One region of the Herbaspirillum sp. 1173 genome, then DNA from elsewhere that is predicted to be linked to it. Evidence: predicted binding sites of a transcription regulator. Region 1 holds the regulator's gene; the other holds the start of a gene.
The links. The regulator FliA, encoded in region 1, starts transcription of late flagellar genes. The targets are predictions, from matches to a motif close to CTAAAGTTTNNNNNNNNNNNGCCGNTA.
Positions count from the first base shown of each region.

Region 2: fliD (flagellar filament capping protein FliD) is a predicted target of FliA. The motif match lies at 3,185-3,211, and genes of this name have one in related genera.

Region 1 covers NZ_JAVDSP010000001.1:179,386-186,262, reverse strand. Annotated here, with positions in the region: gene flgA (flagellar basal body P-ring formation chaperone FlgA) at 1-493, shown strand, start outside; gene flgM (flagellar biosynthesis anti-sigma factor FlgM) at 707-1,021, shown strand; gene J2X56_RS00900 (flagella synthesis protein FlgN) at 1,053-1,511, shown strand; gene J2X56_RS00895 (RNA polymerase sigma factor FliA) at 1,640-2,377, opposite strand; gene J2X56_RS00890 (antiactivator of flagellar biosynthesis FleN protein) at 2,383-3,186, opposite strand; gene flhF (flagellar biosynthesis protein FlhF) at 3,221-4,711, opposite strand; gene flhA (flagellar biosynthesis protein FlhA) at 4,708-6,816, opposite strand; gene flhB (flagellar biosynthesis protein FlhB) at 6,819-6,877, opposite strand, start outside.
Region 2 covers NZ_JAVDSP010000004.1:365,015-371,891, forward strand. Annotated here, with positions in the region: gene J2X56_RS16345 (MaoC family dehydratase) at 1-116, opposite strand, end outside; gene J2X56_RS16350 (hypothetical protein) at 200-868, opposite strand; gene fliD (flagellar filament capping protein FliD) at 1,093-3,114, opposite strand; gene J2X56_RS16360 (Lrp/AsnC family transcriptional regulator) at 3,548-4,042, opposite strand; gene J2X56_RS16365 (aspartate aminotransferase family protein) at 4,186-5,562, opposite strand; gene J2X56_RS16370 (GNAT family N-acetyltransferase) at 5,753-6,655, opposite strand; gene J2X56_RS16375 (NAD-dependent succinate-semialdehyde dehydrogenase) at 6,705-6,877, opposite strand, start outside.

The sequences.
Region 1 (6,877 bases):
ACCGCAAGCCTTCATGCCCAATGGTGGCCGCCTGTTCGGCCGCACCACGGTCGGCATCAAGTGCGTGGCCCCCTCCCCCTGGACCATCTACCTGCGCGCCAACGTGCAGGTGATCTCGGATTACCTGGTCGCCGCGGTCCCGCTGGCCCAGGGCCAGACCATCAGCGCCAGCGACATCACACGCATTCGCGGCGACATGTCGGCGCTGCCCAGCGGCGTGATCACCGAAGAATCACAGGTCATCGGCCGCGTCGCCAACATGTCGCTGCGCGCCGGTACGCCGCTGCGCCTCGACACCATCCGCAACCAGCGCGTGGTGCAGCAAGGCCAGGCGGTACGGGTCGTATCGATCGGCCCGGGCTTCCAGATTTCCACCGAAGCGCGCGCCCTGACCAATGCCAACGAAGGCCAGATGGCCCAGGCCCGGACGGCGGCCGGCCAGGTGGTGAGCGGTATTGCCAAAGCGGGCGGGATTCTGGAAATCAACTACTGAGCCGGCGACCCCGGCTTCTGTATTGATATGAAGCAATTTCCCGCAGGGCAAGTGCCGCGCGGAACGCAGCGGATCGCCCGAACAGGAATGTGAAGAAAAGTACCCGAATTCAGCTTAATTCAGGTGCGGGAATGTTAAAGTTTGCCCAGAACTGGTCGATAATCCATACGACAGGCGGGTGCGAAGCGCCCCCACCCTACAAGGAATACTGCCGTGAACGTTAACGACGCCCTCAAATCTGCTGCCCTCAACACCGAGCAGACGCAAACGCAGACCCGCAACACGACTGCCGCCAATCCTGCGGGCACTGACCCGGCCGCCACCAAAGCGGCTTCGGACAGCGTGCGCTTGTCCAGCACCTATCAGGCGCTGGAAACCAAGGACACCAAAAACGGCGGTTTCAATGCCGAAAAAGTGGAAAAGCTGAAAGCGGCCATCGCCAACGGCACTTTCCAGATCGATGCCGACAAGATCGCCGACGGCGTGATCGATACCGTCAAGAATCTCATCAGCGCCCGCCCGGCCTGATTACCGTTTTACCGCTCAGAGGATCTTTCGCATGAATCCGGCCAGCAACCTGTCCCTGGAACACGCCGCGCTGTCGCGCCTGGTGGAAAAACTGAGCCAGGAACAGGCACTGCTGGCGGAAGCCACCGCCGAAGGCCTGACCGACATCATTACCGAAAAGGCCGCGATAGTTGCTGAAATGTCCACGCTGGCCGGCAATCGCCATGCGCTGCTGGGCAGCCTCGGCTACAGTGCAGATGAAAGCGGCATGCAACAGTGGATGAATGAGCAAGCCGGCGACGCTGACCGCGAGATCTGGGCCAGCCTGTTCGAACTGGCGCAGGACGCCAAGGAACTGAACCGCGTCAATGGCCTGCTGATCGGCAAGAAGCTGTCCATCAATCAGAGCGCCCTGACCATCCTGCAGGGCAAGACCGGCACCGGCAATTTCTATGGCCCGGACGGCCAGAACAGCATCCGGTCCTCGGGACGCCGTCTGGGCGTGGTATAAGTTTCAGCCGCTTCCCGCTCACGGAAGCACAGCAAGATCGCATCAACAAAAAGCCCGGCATTTGCCGGGCTTTGTCGTTAACGCGTCCTGCGACCTCTCTCGGATCTGCGCCCTGAAGGCAGGCAGCCTCAGGCCACCCCGCTCCAGGAATGCTCGCGCAGATACGAACGCATGCGCGAGATCGCCTGGCTGTGCAACTGGCACACGCGCGATTCGGAAACGCCCATGACGGCGCCGATTTCCTTGAGGTTCATTTCCTGCTCGTAGTACAGCGCCATCAGGATCTGCTCACGCTCGGGCAAGGCCTTGATGGAATCCACCACGGCTTCACGGAAACCGCCATTGATCAGGCTCTGCAGCGGATCATCATCGCCGTCGCCGGTCTGGTAGCGGTCCAGGAAGTGTTCGTGGCCGCCATCGTCGTCGTGAAAATCTTCGTAATAGATCAACTGGTGGCCGCCGCAGTCGGTCAGCAGCGACTGATACTCGGCCAGGCTAATTTTCATGTGCTGCGCCACTTCCGCTTCTTGCGGCTGGCGGCCCAGTTGCTGCAGCAGGGACTGCATGGCTTCTTCCACCTTGCGCGCATTCTGGCGGATGCTGCGCGGCAGCCAGTCGCTGCTGCGCAGCTCATCCAGCATGGCACCGCGGATACGCTGCACGGCGTAGGTCTCGAACTGCGCGCCATGGGTTTCCTCGTAGCGGTTGACGGCGTCGAGCAAGCCCATCATGCCGGCCTGGATCAGGTCGTCCACCTCTACGCTGGGGGGCAGCTTGGCCTTGAGCTGATGCGCCAGTTTCTTGACCAGCGGCGCATGCTGCTCCAGCACGTCGTTCTTGCCCTTTTTTCCCTTGACGTTATACATGCACGTCACACTCCCAGACTGGCGCCGTCGGTGGCCATCCCGTAGCTGCTGCGGGCTGCATCCGGACCGGCCGTGAAGCGCTTGGACAGGCGCTGGAAGGCCAGCGCGGCACCGGCGAAGGGAAACACGTCCATCACCGCCCGCCCCTGTCCGGTGGCGCGGCGAATATGGTCATCCGCCGGAATCGCGCCGATGAAATTGAGCTGCGCCGCCAGGTAGCGGCTGGCCGCCTGGGCCATGTTGGCATAGACGGTACGGGCTTCGGCTTCGGTGGCATCGTTGACGATGAGACTGAAGGGACGGCGGCCGATGCGGTCGCTCAGGCTCTTCAGCAGCACATAGGCCGCCTTGATGGAAGACGCCGTGGTCGAGACCTGGATCACGATCTCGCCCATTTCCATGGTCGGCACCGGCAGCGACAGGTCGCGCGCCAGCACGCCATTGACGAGCGTAATCTCGGCCTGCTCGATGAGGCTGTCGAAGATCTCCGCCAGACGGCCGGCATGCGGATCGGTCGCCGAGGGCACGCTGCGGCGGGCGATGCGCGCCATCGAAAAACCTTCCGGCAGGAGCCGTGTGGCTTCCGCCATGGGACGCTCCATCCGCGCCACTTCCTGCAGCGTCGCCACGTCGTGACGCAGGCCGATGCGGGTCAGCAGACCGGTCGTGGCAACGTCGCCATCCACCACCAGCACGCTGTGCTTGGCCTGCGACAGGGACGCCGCCAGATTGATGAGCATGGCACTCTTCTCTTCCTCACCCAGCACCGAGAAGAAGGTGAACAGCCTGGGCACCGGACGCTCCAGCATCCGGCGCAGCCCTGCTGCCTGGTCGATATCGTAACTAGCCAAAGCTCACCTCACGCAGTCCCCGGTCATTCATGGACATGGCAGTAGGACCGATCACGCCCGGCAACTCACCTTCCTGGAATTCGAAAGGGGCGGTTTCACGCTTCTGCTTGAAGGCACGGTCGGCCAGGTAGAGCTTGTTGGCCACATGCAGGTCTTCGGGCACGCGCTGGCCATTGGCCACGTAATGCAGGTTGAGCTTGTGGCGGATCACCACATCCAGCACGTTGCCGATGGTGGCGGCTTCGTCCAGCTTGGTGATGATGCAGCCGGCCAGCCCGGAGCTGGAATAGGCATGCACCACTTCATTGAGCGTACCGCCGGTGGCGGTGGCATTCAGGCACAGCAGGCGCTTGATGTCCACGCCGGCACCGGCCAGCATGGCGTCCTGCTCGGCCACCATCTGGTCGCGCTGGCCGACACCGGCGGTATCGATCAGTACGGTGTGCTTGCCCTTGAGCTCTTCCAGGGCGATGCGCAGGTCGGTCTCATCCTTGACCGAGTGCACCATCACACCCAGGATCTTGCCGTAGATGCGCAGTTGTTCGTAACCACCGATACGGTAGCCGTCGGTCGTGATCAGGGCCAGCTTGCCGGAGCCGTGGCGCATCACGCAGCGCGCCGCCAGCTTGGCGGTGGTGGTGGTCTTGCCAACGCCGGTGGGGCCGACCAGCGCGAAGACGCCGCCGTTTTCCAGCAGTTCGTTTTCGTTGGCCAGGGTATTGAGATTGCGCGCCAGCACCGACTTGACCCAGAACATGATGTCCTGCGACTTGGAGTTGGCAGGCAGGTTTTCGGTGATCAGGCGCGACAGGCTGGCCGAGAAGCCGGCCGCCAGCATTTCCTTCAGTACCACGCCCTTGAGCGGATCGCGTTTCTGCGTACCGCCCCAGGAAATCTCCGCCAGCTGGGTTTCCAGCACGCCGCGCATGGAGCGGATCTCGCTCATGACTTCGGAGAGGATTTCGTCGTAGTCCTTGCCATCGAATTCAGGCAGGGCCGAACGTGGACGCTGGTCATGTTCCCCGGATTCCTGCGCCTGCTGGGCCGAGGCCGGACGGCCACCGGCCGCCTGCTCCGCGCGGCGGCTGCGCCAGACGCGGGCATCGCTGGCCGGAGCGGCTTCCACCGGGCGCGCAGGCGCGCGGCCGTGGGCCGGCTGGTCCAGCAATGGCGCATGCTCGGGACGCGCGGCGCGGGGCGGCTGCTGGGCCAGCGGCGACGACAGCAGCGCCGGACGCTTGGCCTGCTGTGCGTTCGGCGCACCGGACTGCTGCTGCAGCGAGGCCGCCTGCGGGCGAGCATTGGGGTCGCGCGCGCCGGTCGGGGCCACCAGGGTGGTCATGTCCTCGTTGGCCATGGCCAGGATCTCCACCCCGTCAGGAATATTGCGGTTGGAGAGAATGACGGCATCCGGGCCAAGCGCCTCGCGCACCTGACGCCAGGCCTCGCGAGAAGAATTGGCGATAAATTTCTTGACGTTCATGCTTGCCCTCCAACTAGGCTGGTAACTTTAATCGTTTTCGACTCGGGTACTTCAGCGTGCGACAGCACGCGCAACTGCGGCATGGCGCGGCGCAGGAAGCGCGCCAGCAAGGTCCGCAGCGGTGCGCCGACCAGCAGCACGGGCGACAGGCCCATCTGCTCCTGGCGCTGCGCCGCCATTTCGGTCTGCTGCACCAGCGAATCGGCCAGGCCCGGCTCGATGCCGCCGGTGTCGCCACTGGCCTGCAGTGCCTGCATGAGCAGGCGTTCGAGCTTGGAATCGAGGGCCATGACGGCCAGCTCGCTCTCGCCCGGGAAAATCTGTTGCACGATGGCGCGTCCCAGCGCAATCCGTACAATCGCCGTCAGGTCGGTCGGATCCTGAATGCGGGCGGCGTGTTCGGCCAATGTTTCGATGATAGTGCGCATATCGCGGATATGCACGCCTTCCAGCAAGAGGTTCTGCAAGACCTTCTGCAGCGTGCCCAGCGGCAGCATCTTGGGCACCAGGTCTTCCACCAGCTTGGGGGCTTCCTTGGCCAGGTGATCCAGCAGGCTCTGCACTTCCTGGCGGCCCAGCAGTTCGGCCGCGTGCGTGGTGATGAGGTGATTCAGGTGCGTCGCCACCACGGTACCGGCATCGACCACGGTGTAACCCATGGTGGAAGCCTGTTCGCGCAGGCTGCTGTCGATCCACACGGCCGGCAGGCCGAAAGCGGGATCGGAGGTCATCATCCCTGGCAGCGGACCAGTCACCATGCCCGGATTGATGGCCAGGTACTGGCCGGCATGCGCCTCGCCGTTGCCCACTTCCACACCCTTCAGGGTGATGCGGTAGGCCGACGGCTTCAGTTCCAGGTTGTCGCGGATGTGAATCGGCGGCGACAGGAAACCGACTTCCTGGGCGAATTTCTTGCGGATGCCCTTGATGCGCTTGAGCAGTTCGCCACCCTGCCCCTTGTCCACCAGCGGGATGAGGCGATAGCCGACTTCCAGGCCCAGGGTATCGACCGGCATGACGTCGTTCCAGGTCGCCTCTTCCGCTTCCGAGGGCGCAGCTGCGGCGGCAGCGGCCTGCGGAGTGGCCGCGGCGGCTTCGGCCTTGGCCGTTTGTACCCGCTTGCTGATGGCGTAGGCACCGCCGGCCATGGCCGCAGCCAGCAGCAGGAAGGCGATGTGCGGCATGCCCGGGATCAGGCCCATGCCGCCGATGATGACGGCGGTAATGTAGAGCACTTCCGGCTTGGCGAAGAGCTGGTTGATCAGTTGCCCGCCGACGTCCTGGTCGTTGGCCACGCGCGAGACCACCACACCGGCGGCGGTCGAGATGATCAGCGAAGGGATCTGCGCCACCAGGCCGTCACCGATGGCCAGCAGCGTATAGTTCTTCAACGCGGCGTCGAAGGCCAGGTCGTGCTGCACCATGCCCACCACCAGGCCGCCGACGATGTTGACCACCGTCACGATGATGCCGGCCACGGCATCGCCGCGCACGTACTTGGAGGCACCGTCCATGGCCCCGTAGAACTCGGATTCCTGCGCCACTTCCTTGCGGCGGGCGCGGGCTTCGGGTTCACCGATCATGCCGGCGTTGAGGTCGGCGTCGATCGCCATCTGCTTGCCGGGCATGGCGTCCAGGGTGAAGCGCGCGCCCACTTCGGCAATACGGCCGGCACCCTTGGTCACCACCATGAAGTTGATGATGGTCAGGATCACGAACACCACGATACCAACGGTGTAGTTGCCGCCGATCAGGAAGTGGCCGAAGGCTTCGATCACCTTGCCGGCCGCATCCGGACCGGTGTGGCCTTCGGTCAGCACCACCCGGGTGGAGGCCACGTTCAGTGACAGGCGCAGCATGGTCGACACCAGCAGCACCGCCGGGAAGGCGATGAAGTCCAGCGGCTTGACGGTGTACAGCGCAGTCATCAGCACGATCACCGACAGCGAGATGTTGAAGCTGAACAGCAGATCCAGCATGAAAGCCGGCAGCGGCAACACCATCATCGCCAGCATCATGACGATCAGGATCGGGGCCGCCAGCGCCCGGCCGCTCTTGAGCGGGACCCAGGCCGGGATTTTCATGGTATTGAGTTTGGTTGCCATCGTTACTGCCTGTTTCTATTCTTGGGGCCGCGAGGTTTCTTGGGCGCAGTGGCCGGATCAA
Region 2 (6,877 bases), on a different contig from region 1:
TGGGGATCGTACTGTTGGGCGAACTGCTTGATCTCTTCGGCGCTTACGGTGAGCGTGCCCGGCGAGCGAAATACCTGGCCCGGCTGGAAGTCATCGAGATAGTTGAGGGTGGTCACTGAGTCTCCATTCCTGGTATGCACGCTGTAACGTGCTTGTTGTCGTCATGGGGCAGGTAGCCAGTATAACGATACCGCGCTGCTTATGGACGGGCGGCCAGCCAGGTAGTGATTTGCTGGTGCTGATGCATCCTGCGGAAGGTCTGTGGCGAACGCCAAGCGATCAGTTGACCGATCAATTGATACTCGGCCTCCAGCGTACGGTGGAATATCGGCTCGTGATGGGCGATGCGGTTGCGCAATTGTCGGATCGTTTCAAGTGCGTCATGGATGGCCTTGCGATGTTGTGCCACGGAGCGGCGCGGATCGAGATATGGGAAGACGCGCCGCAGGTGAGGATTCCATAGTCGTCCATCATGCCTTGCGGCGAACATGCGCTGCCAGAAGACGAACTTGAGTTCCGCAATCACTTTGCCCGTCTGCCCGATCGGTAGTCCTGCCCGGGCCTTGGCCAAATCATGGCGCGCACCATACGCGATCGAACTGGCCGGCAAGCTTTGTTCAAAGGCGGAGGCCCATGGCCACGCAGCACCGTATTTGGCAGCAAGGGCGTCGTCCACCGCATTGCGCAGCACGACTTCACACAAGTGCAGGGGTGTCAGGAAGGCAGCGGAGACCTGCGCGTTCCACAGGTAGAGATTGAGTGCGGCAGGGTCGTCGGGGCCGTGGCAGTGGGTGGCCGCCGCGTAGGTCGAGATGCGCGCGGGCGAGAGTGCCCGGTGGATTTCCGCTATCTGTGCCTGAATTGACATTGCACCCGTTAACCCCTATAGTCGCCACGCGAGCCACGGGATCTGTTAGCGCAAGCTTCCCCCCGAGGACACACGAGAGTTTAACGACGAACCCCGCTTGCAGCGGGGTTTTTCCATTGGGCTTCGGATAAAGCGGAGCAACCTGGGATTTATTCGATGCAGCGGTGACGCGCAACCCGGTGTCACCGCTTCCTCTGCCACGCCATTCGGCACGGCCGTTCTCATCACGACGACTTGGACAACTTCGCCAGCTGCTGGGTCAGATAGCTCTGCCGCGACTGCATCGTCGCCAGCGTGACGTTGAGCCGGTTGAACTGGTTGGTGTAGTTGTCCTTCAGGGTTTGCAGCCGATCATTGGCCGCGGTCTGCTGGTCGGTCACGGTCTTGAGGCTGTCCTGCAGGCCCTTGGTCTTGGTGGCCAGCGTGCCGCTGTCGCCCAGGATGCTGTCCATCAGCTTCTGCAGCTTGGGCACGACGCCGGAGGTCCCGGTGAAGAGCTTGGCGACCGCGTCGAAATCCTTGTTGCCGGCCGTCGTCAGCTTGGCCGCATCCAGCGCCAGCGTGCCATCCTTCTGGAACGAGATCCCCACCTGCGACAGGTTCATACCGCCATCGTCGCCCAGTGCGCCCAGCATGGTGCCGCGGATCTGCGTCATCATGTTCAGCACGGAAGATTCCGCTGCCAGCGGCGAGCCGGTGCTGGCCTGGCCCTTGGTGGTGGACGGGGTCTGCTTGGTGAGGTTGGTCACGGCCTTGGCCAGGTTGTTGTAGGCCGTCACGAAACTGTTGGCCGCCGTCGACAGGCCGCTGGTGTCATTGGCGACGGACAGCGAGAAATTGTCCGCCGCCGTCGTCACCTTCGCCAGGTTCAGCGTCACGCCCGAAATCGCATTGCTGACCTTGTTGGTGGTGCTGGTCACCGCCACGCCATCGATGGTCAGCTTGGCATCCTGCGCCTTGGCCAATTGCCCCATGCTGCTGCCGGACAGGTTGGCATAGTCATTGCTGCCGACCAGCTTGATCGGATCCGTGCCGGCCGGCGTGAGCACCAGATGGTCATTGCTGCCGTCGTTGCTGATGCTGGCGGTCACGCCGGTATTGGCATCGTTGATGGCTTTCATCACGTCGTTCAGGCCGATGGCACCGCTGTTGTCGAGATCGGTCGGGGTGATGGTGAAGGACTTGCTGCCGACCTGCAGCGCCAGGCTGCCGCTGCTGTAAGTCTGGTTGGTCGCTACGCCCGTGGTGGTGACGGTGCCGCTGGGATCGAAGTTGAACACCGCAAAATTGCCGGTGCCGCTGACCCGCAGGCTGTTGGCCGCGCCGCTGTCCTTGGCGGTGAGCACCAGGTGATCGTTGGTGCCGTCGCTGACGATGGCCGCATTGACGCCCGCATCGCTGGCGTTGATGGCATCGCGCACACCGGCCAGGGTATTGGTCTTGGGCTGGATCAGCGTGGTCGAGCCATTGCCGGTCTTGATGGCCAGCACGCCATTGTCGAAGGTGGTGCCGGGCACGATGCCGGCCGAGCTGACCTTGACCGCCTGCGCCAGCTGGCTCACGCCGATGCTGTACTTGCCGGCGGCGGCCTTGGTGGCATCGCGCGGGGCCTGGATCTGCGTCACCGAGCCCGACACGCTGGGGTCATAGCTCAGCCCGGACAGCGAATTGTTGGCCGTGACCTTGATGGTGTTGGCCGTGCCGCCGGTATTGGATTCCAGGACCAGATGGTCGCCGCTGCCATCGGTGACGATGGAGGCCGTCACCCCGGCCTTGGAGGCATTGATGGTGTCGCGCAGACCCGCCAGGGTGGCATTGGCCTGCAGCGTGATGAAGGTGGGCGAGTTGGTGCCGATCTTGATGGCGATCGAGTCGCCGGCATTGAAGGTGGTGCCGCTGGCATAGCCACCGGATTTCAACTTCTGTGCCAGGACCTTGGTCGAGTCGTCACTGTTGGCCTCTGCCGTGAACGGATCGGTGGTCAGGCTGGTGCCGGTGCCGGCATTGGACACGGTGGTCTTCTGCGCACTGAAGCTGGCGGCCGTCATGACCTTCAGGGCGCTTTGATAGCTGGTCAGCGCATTCTTCAGCGAGCCATACGCGGAAATGAGCGTATTGAAGCCGCTTTCCTTGGTCTTCAGCGGTGTGAGCTTGGACTTGCTCTCGACCGCGATGAGCTGGTTGACCAGCGTCGAAACGTCAAGCGGACCGGCCGATGTCGAGATCGTCCCCGTGGAAGTTGCCATGTTGACCCCTAAGCAAACGTGATGTTCTTGTAATTTGAGAAACTGACCCTTCGTCAGCGCACCCGAAGGTTAACGGCACGTCTTTACAAAAGTAAAGGGGAGTTTGCTGACCAATAGTCGTGTTTTTCTGGGGAATTTGTGGAGATTGGATGGAGATGCCGCAATCCGGCCATCGCAGAGGGCATAAATGTAAAGATGAGGCCGAGGGCTTGCCGCGCTGGAAAAGGCTTGCTGTGCGGAAATTGACAGGGGGGTGTGCAAAAACGATCAGGAGGGTTCGCGATCGTCTGTACAGAAAAAAGGGCAGGAAAAAGGCGAGGATAAAGGCCAGCAAAACGTACCGAAAAACGGTGCAGACAGCGCAGCCGCCACATGCAGGGCGTGCCAGGCTGCCACCGCACGGTACCGGCCGGCGGTGGCCAGCCCACGGGGCTCAGGTCTGGATGAATTTTTCCAGCGGATAGTGATGCTTGATGAAGGGCGACTTGATGACGATGTAGCTGAAATACTTCTCGATGCGCAGGTTCTGTTCCAGCAGCGATTCGATCACGCTCTGGTAATGCACCACGCTGCGGGTCATGAACTTGAGCAGGTAGTCATAGCCACCGCTGACCAGATGGCATTCGATGATTTCATCGACGTTGCGGATGGTGGCTTCGAACTTGGCGAAGTCTTCGCGCCGATGGTCCGACAGCGTCACCTCGGTGAACACGATCTGGACGTCGGCCAGTTTCTCCAGACGGATATACGCGCCATAGCCGCTGATGTAGCCGGCCTTCTCCAGGCGCTTGACGCGGATCAGGCAGGGACTGGGCGAGAGGCCGACGGCGTCGGCCAGGATTACATTGGTAATGCGGCTATTCTGCTGCAGGTGACACAAAATCCTCAGATCGATCCGGTCCAGTTTCAACGCGCCGTTAGTCATCATGTTGCCTCGGGTTATTCGACTCAGCCTGCCGGTTTGCCTCGCGTATCGCACGCAGCGCAATCCGGCAGGATGTAGCAGGGCATTTTAACCCCTCCGGCGGCGATTTCCCCATCGTGCCGGAGGCGATACTCGCATGGGCCGGCTCAGCGCACGGCCTGGCGCACCTCGGGTTGGGCCAGCACTTCATCGAGGATGGCACGCAGGCGCGCAAACATCAGCGCGAAATCCTCTTCCGTGTAGCACAGCGCGGGCGCAAAGCCGAGGATGTTGTCGCCGAAGGCGCGGAACACCAGGCCATGGCGATAGGCCACCTGGAAGATGCGATCGTGCAGCTTCAGCTCGGGTGCAAAGCGTGCCTTGGTCTGCTTGTCAGCCACCAGTTCCAGTGCGCCCAGCAGGCCACGGCTGCGCGCATCGCCCACCAGCGGATGATCGAGCAGGGCGCGCAGGCCACCGGAGAAGACCGGTTCCAGGCGTCGGCCGTTTTCCAGCAGGCCGCCTTCCTCATAGAGCCGCAGGACCTCCAGCGCCACCGCCGCACTGACCGGATGGGCCGAGTAGGTCTGGCCATGGCCGACCACGGTGCTCATCGGTGCGCCATCGGCAATGCCGTTGTAGACACGGTCCGACATCATCACCGCGCCCATCGGCGCATAGCCGGCGGTGAGGCCCTTGGCCATGGTCATCAGGTCGGGCTGCACGTCTTCGTCCAGGCAGGCGAACATCGGGCCGGTGCGGCCGAAGCCGGTGATGACCTCGTCCACCACGAACAGGATGTCCAGCTGGTTGCAGGCCAGCTGCATGGCCTTGAGCCAGCCCTTGGGCGGCACCACCACGCCACCGGAACCCTGGATCGGTTCGCAGAAGAAGGCGGCGACATTGTCCGCGCCCAGTTCGGCGACCTTGTCGCGCAGCGATTGCACCGAGGCCGCGATGATCGCTTCATCGCCCTGCAGCTCGCTGCGGTAGGGATAAGGCGAAGGCAGGTAATGCTGGGTCGGCAGCGGCAGGTTGAAGTTGTAATGGAAATTGGGCAGTGCAGTCAGGCCTGCGCCCACCGAGGACGAACCGTGATAGCCACGCTGCAGCGAGATGAAATGCTTTTTGCTCGGTTTGCCGATGGAGTTGTGATAGTGCGTGATGTAGCGAATGGCCGCATCCACCGCATCGGAACCGCCCAAGGTGAAATACACGTGCTTGAGCGACGCCGGGCTGATGTCCACCAGTTTCTTGGCCAGCAGGATGGCCGGTTCCGAGGCGAAGTGGAAATAGCCGGTGGCATACGGCAGGCGCTGCATCTGTTCGGTCGCGGCGCGGATCACGCTTTCCTGGCCATAGCCGGTATTGACGCACCACAGTCCCGAGAAGGCATCCAGCAACTGCTTGTCCTGGTGATCGGTCAGGTAGGCACCCTGGCCCGACTTGAGGATGATGGGTCCCAGTTCTTCATGCTCGCGGAAGCTGGCAACGGGGTGGATCAGGTGGCTGCGGTCGAGCGCGGCCAGAGCGGAAGTTTGCATAGAGGTGGACTCGCTGAAGATGCGTTGAACAAGGCCGTGCAGGCAAACGGCACAACCGGCATGTGTTCTATCCTATGCCCCCGGCCGCGCAGGCGATGCGCAAGATGCGGGGCTGAAAAAGCATGTTCATGGGTTTTGCGCGCTGCTGCGGCATTTTCTGCGGCAGCAGTGCGGACACGTCAGTCCAGCCTCAGCCCAGCGCCTGGTTGACGATGGAAAACAGCTGCATGCCCGCATCGCGTACCGGTGGTTCACCCTTGCACATGCGCGTGACATGGTCCACGCAGGTCAGGCCCAGCTTGTCGAACCAGGCCGGCAGGCCGCTCGATTCGAAGACGTCGATGCGGATGAAGGAATCCGAATAGGTATTGATCCAGTGTGCGATCAATCCCTTGGCGCGTTCCGCGTCGGGTGCCACCACCGGCCCGATCACGCGGCCATGGCCGAAGCGGCGCACCAGCGCAAAGCCCAGCATCTCGCCATCGCGGTCCAGTGCCACGCCTTCGGATATCTCCAGCAGGGCCAGCAGCAGCTTGCTGCGATCCATGCCGGTGGCCTGCGCATCCAGTTCCAGCAGGCGATGGACATCATTCTTGCCCATCGGCCGCACGCGCTCGCCCGGTGGCAGCGACACCAGCACCGGCTGCGCTGACGAGCCCTGGAACTGGTGCAGCACATCCTGCTGCACGAAACCCAATTGCTTGTAGAGCGGCATGCCGGCCGCCGTCGCGTTGACGATCAGGCTACGGCCATTGACCTCGCTGGCCGCATGCTGCATCAGCCGCCGTCCCAGGCCGCGCCGCTGCAACTCGGTCTGCACCAGCAGCATGCCGATGACGGCGTGGTGCTCGCCATAGGTGGTGCAGACCACGCTGCCGACGGTGCGCAGCGCCGCGTCCGAGGCGGTGTTTTCCAGCAAGTAGCCTTGCCCCATCTGCAGCAGGAAATTCCAGTCTTCCAGCCGGTGCGGCCACTTGAAGCGCAGCGACAGCCGGTGGCAGTGGCCCAGGTCATCCGTTGCAATCGGCCGCAAGAGCAGGTCGGGCAAGGGCTCGCGGGCGGTCTCGGGCTCGTGGGTGGACAGCGCGGGCATGGTGGCTCCTGTTGGTTTCAGTGAGAGGGGCAGCTAGGCAGGGGAGGACTCAGAGCTGGCCCTGGCAAACGTATTTGGTGTGCAGGTAATCATCCAGGCCATGCACCGAGCCTTCGCGGCCATAACCGGATTCCTTCACGCCGCCGAAGGGCGCCGCTTCCGCTGCCAGCGCACCTTCGTTGACGCCCACGATACCGCTTTCCAGCGCATCGGTGACGCGAT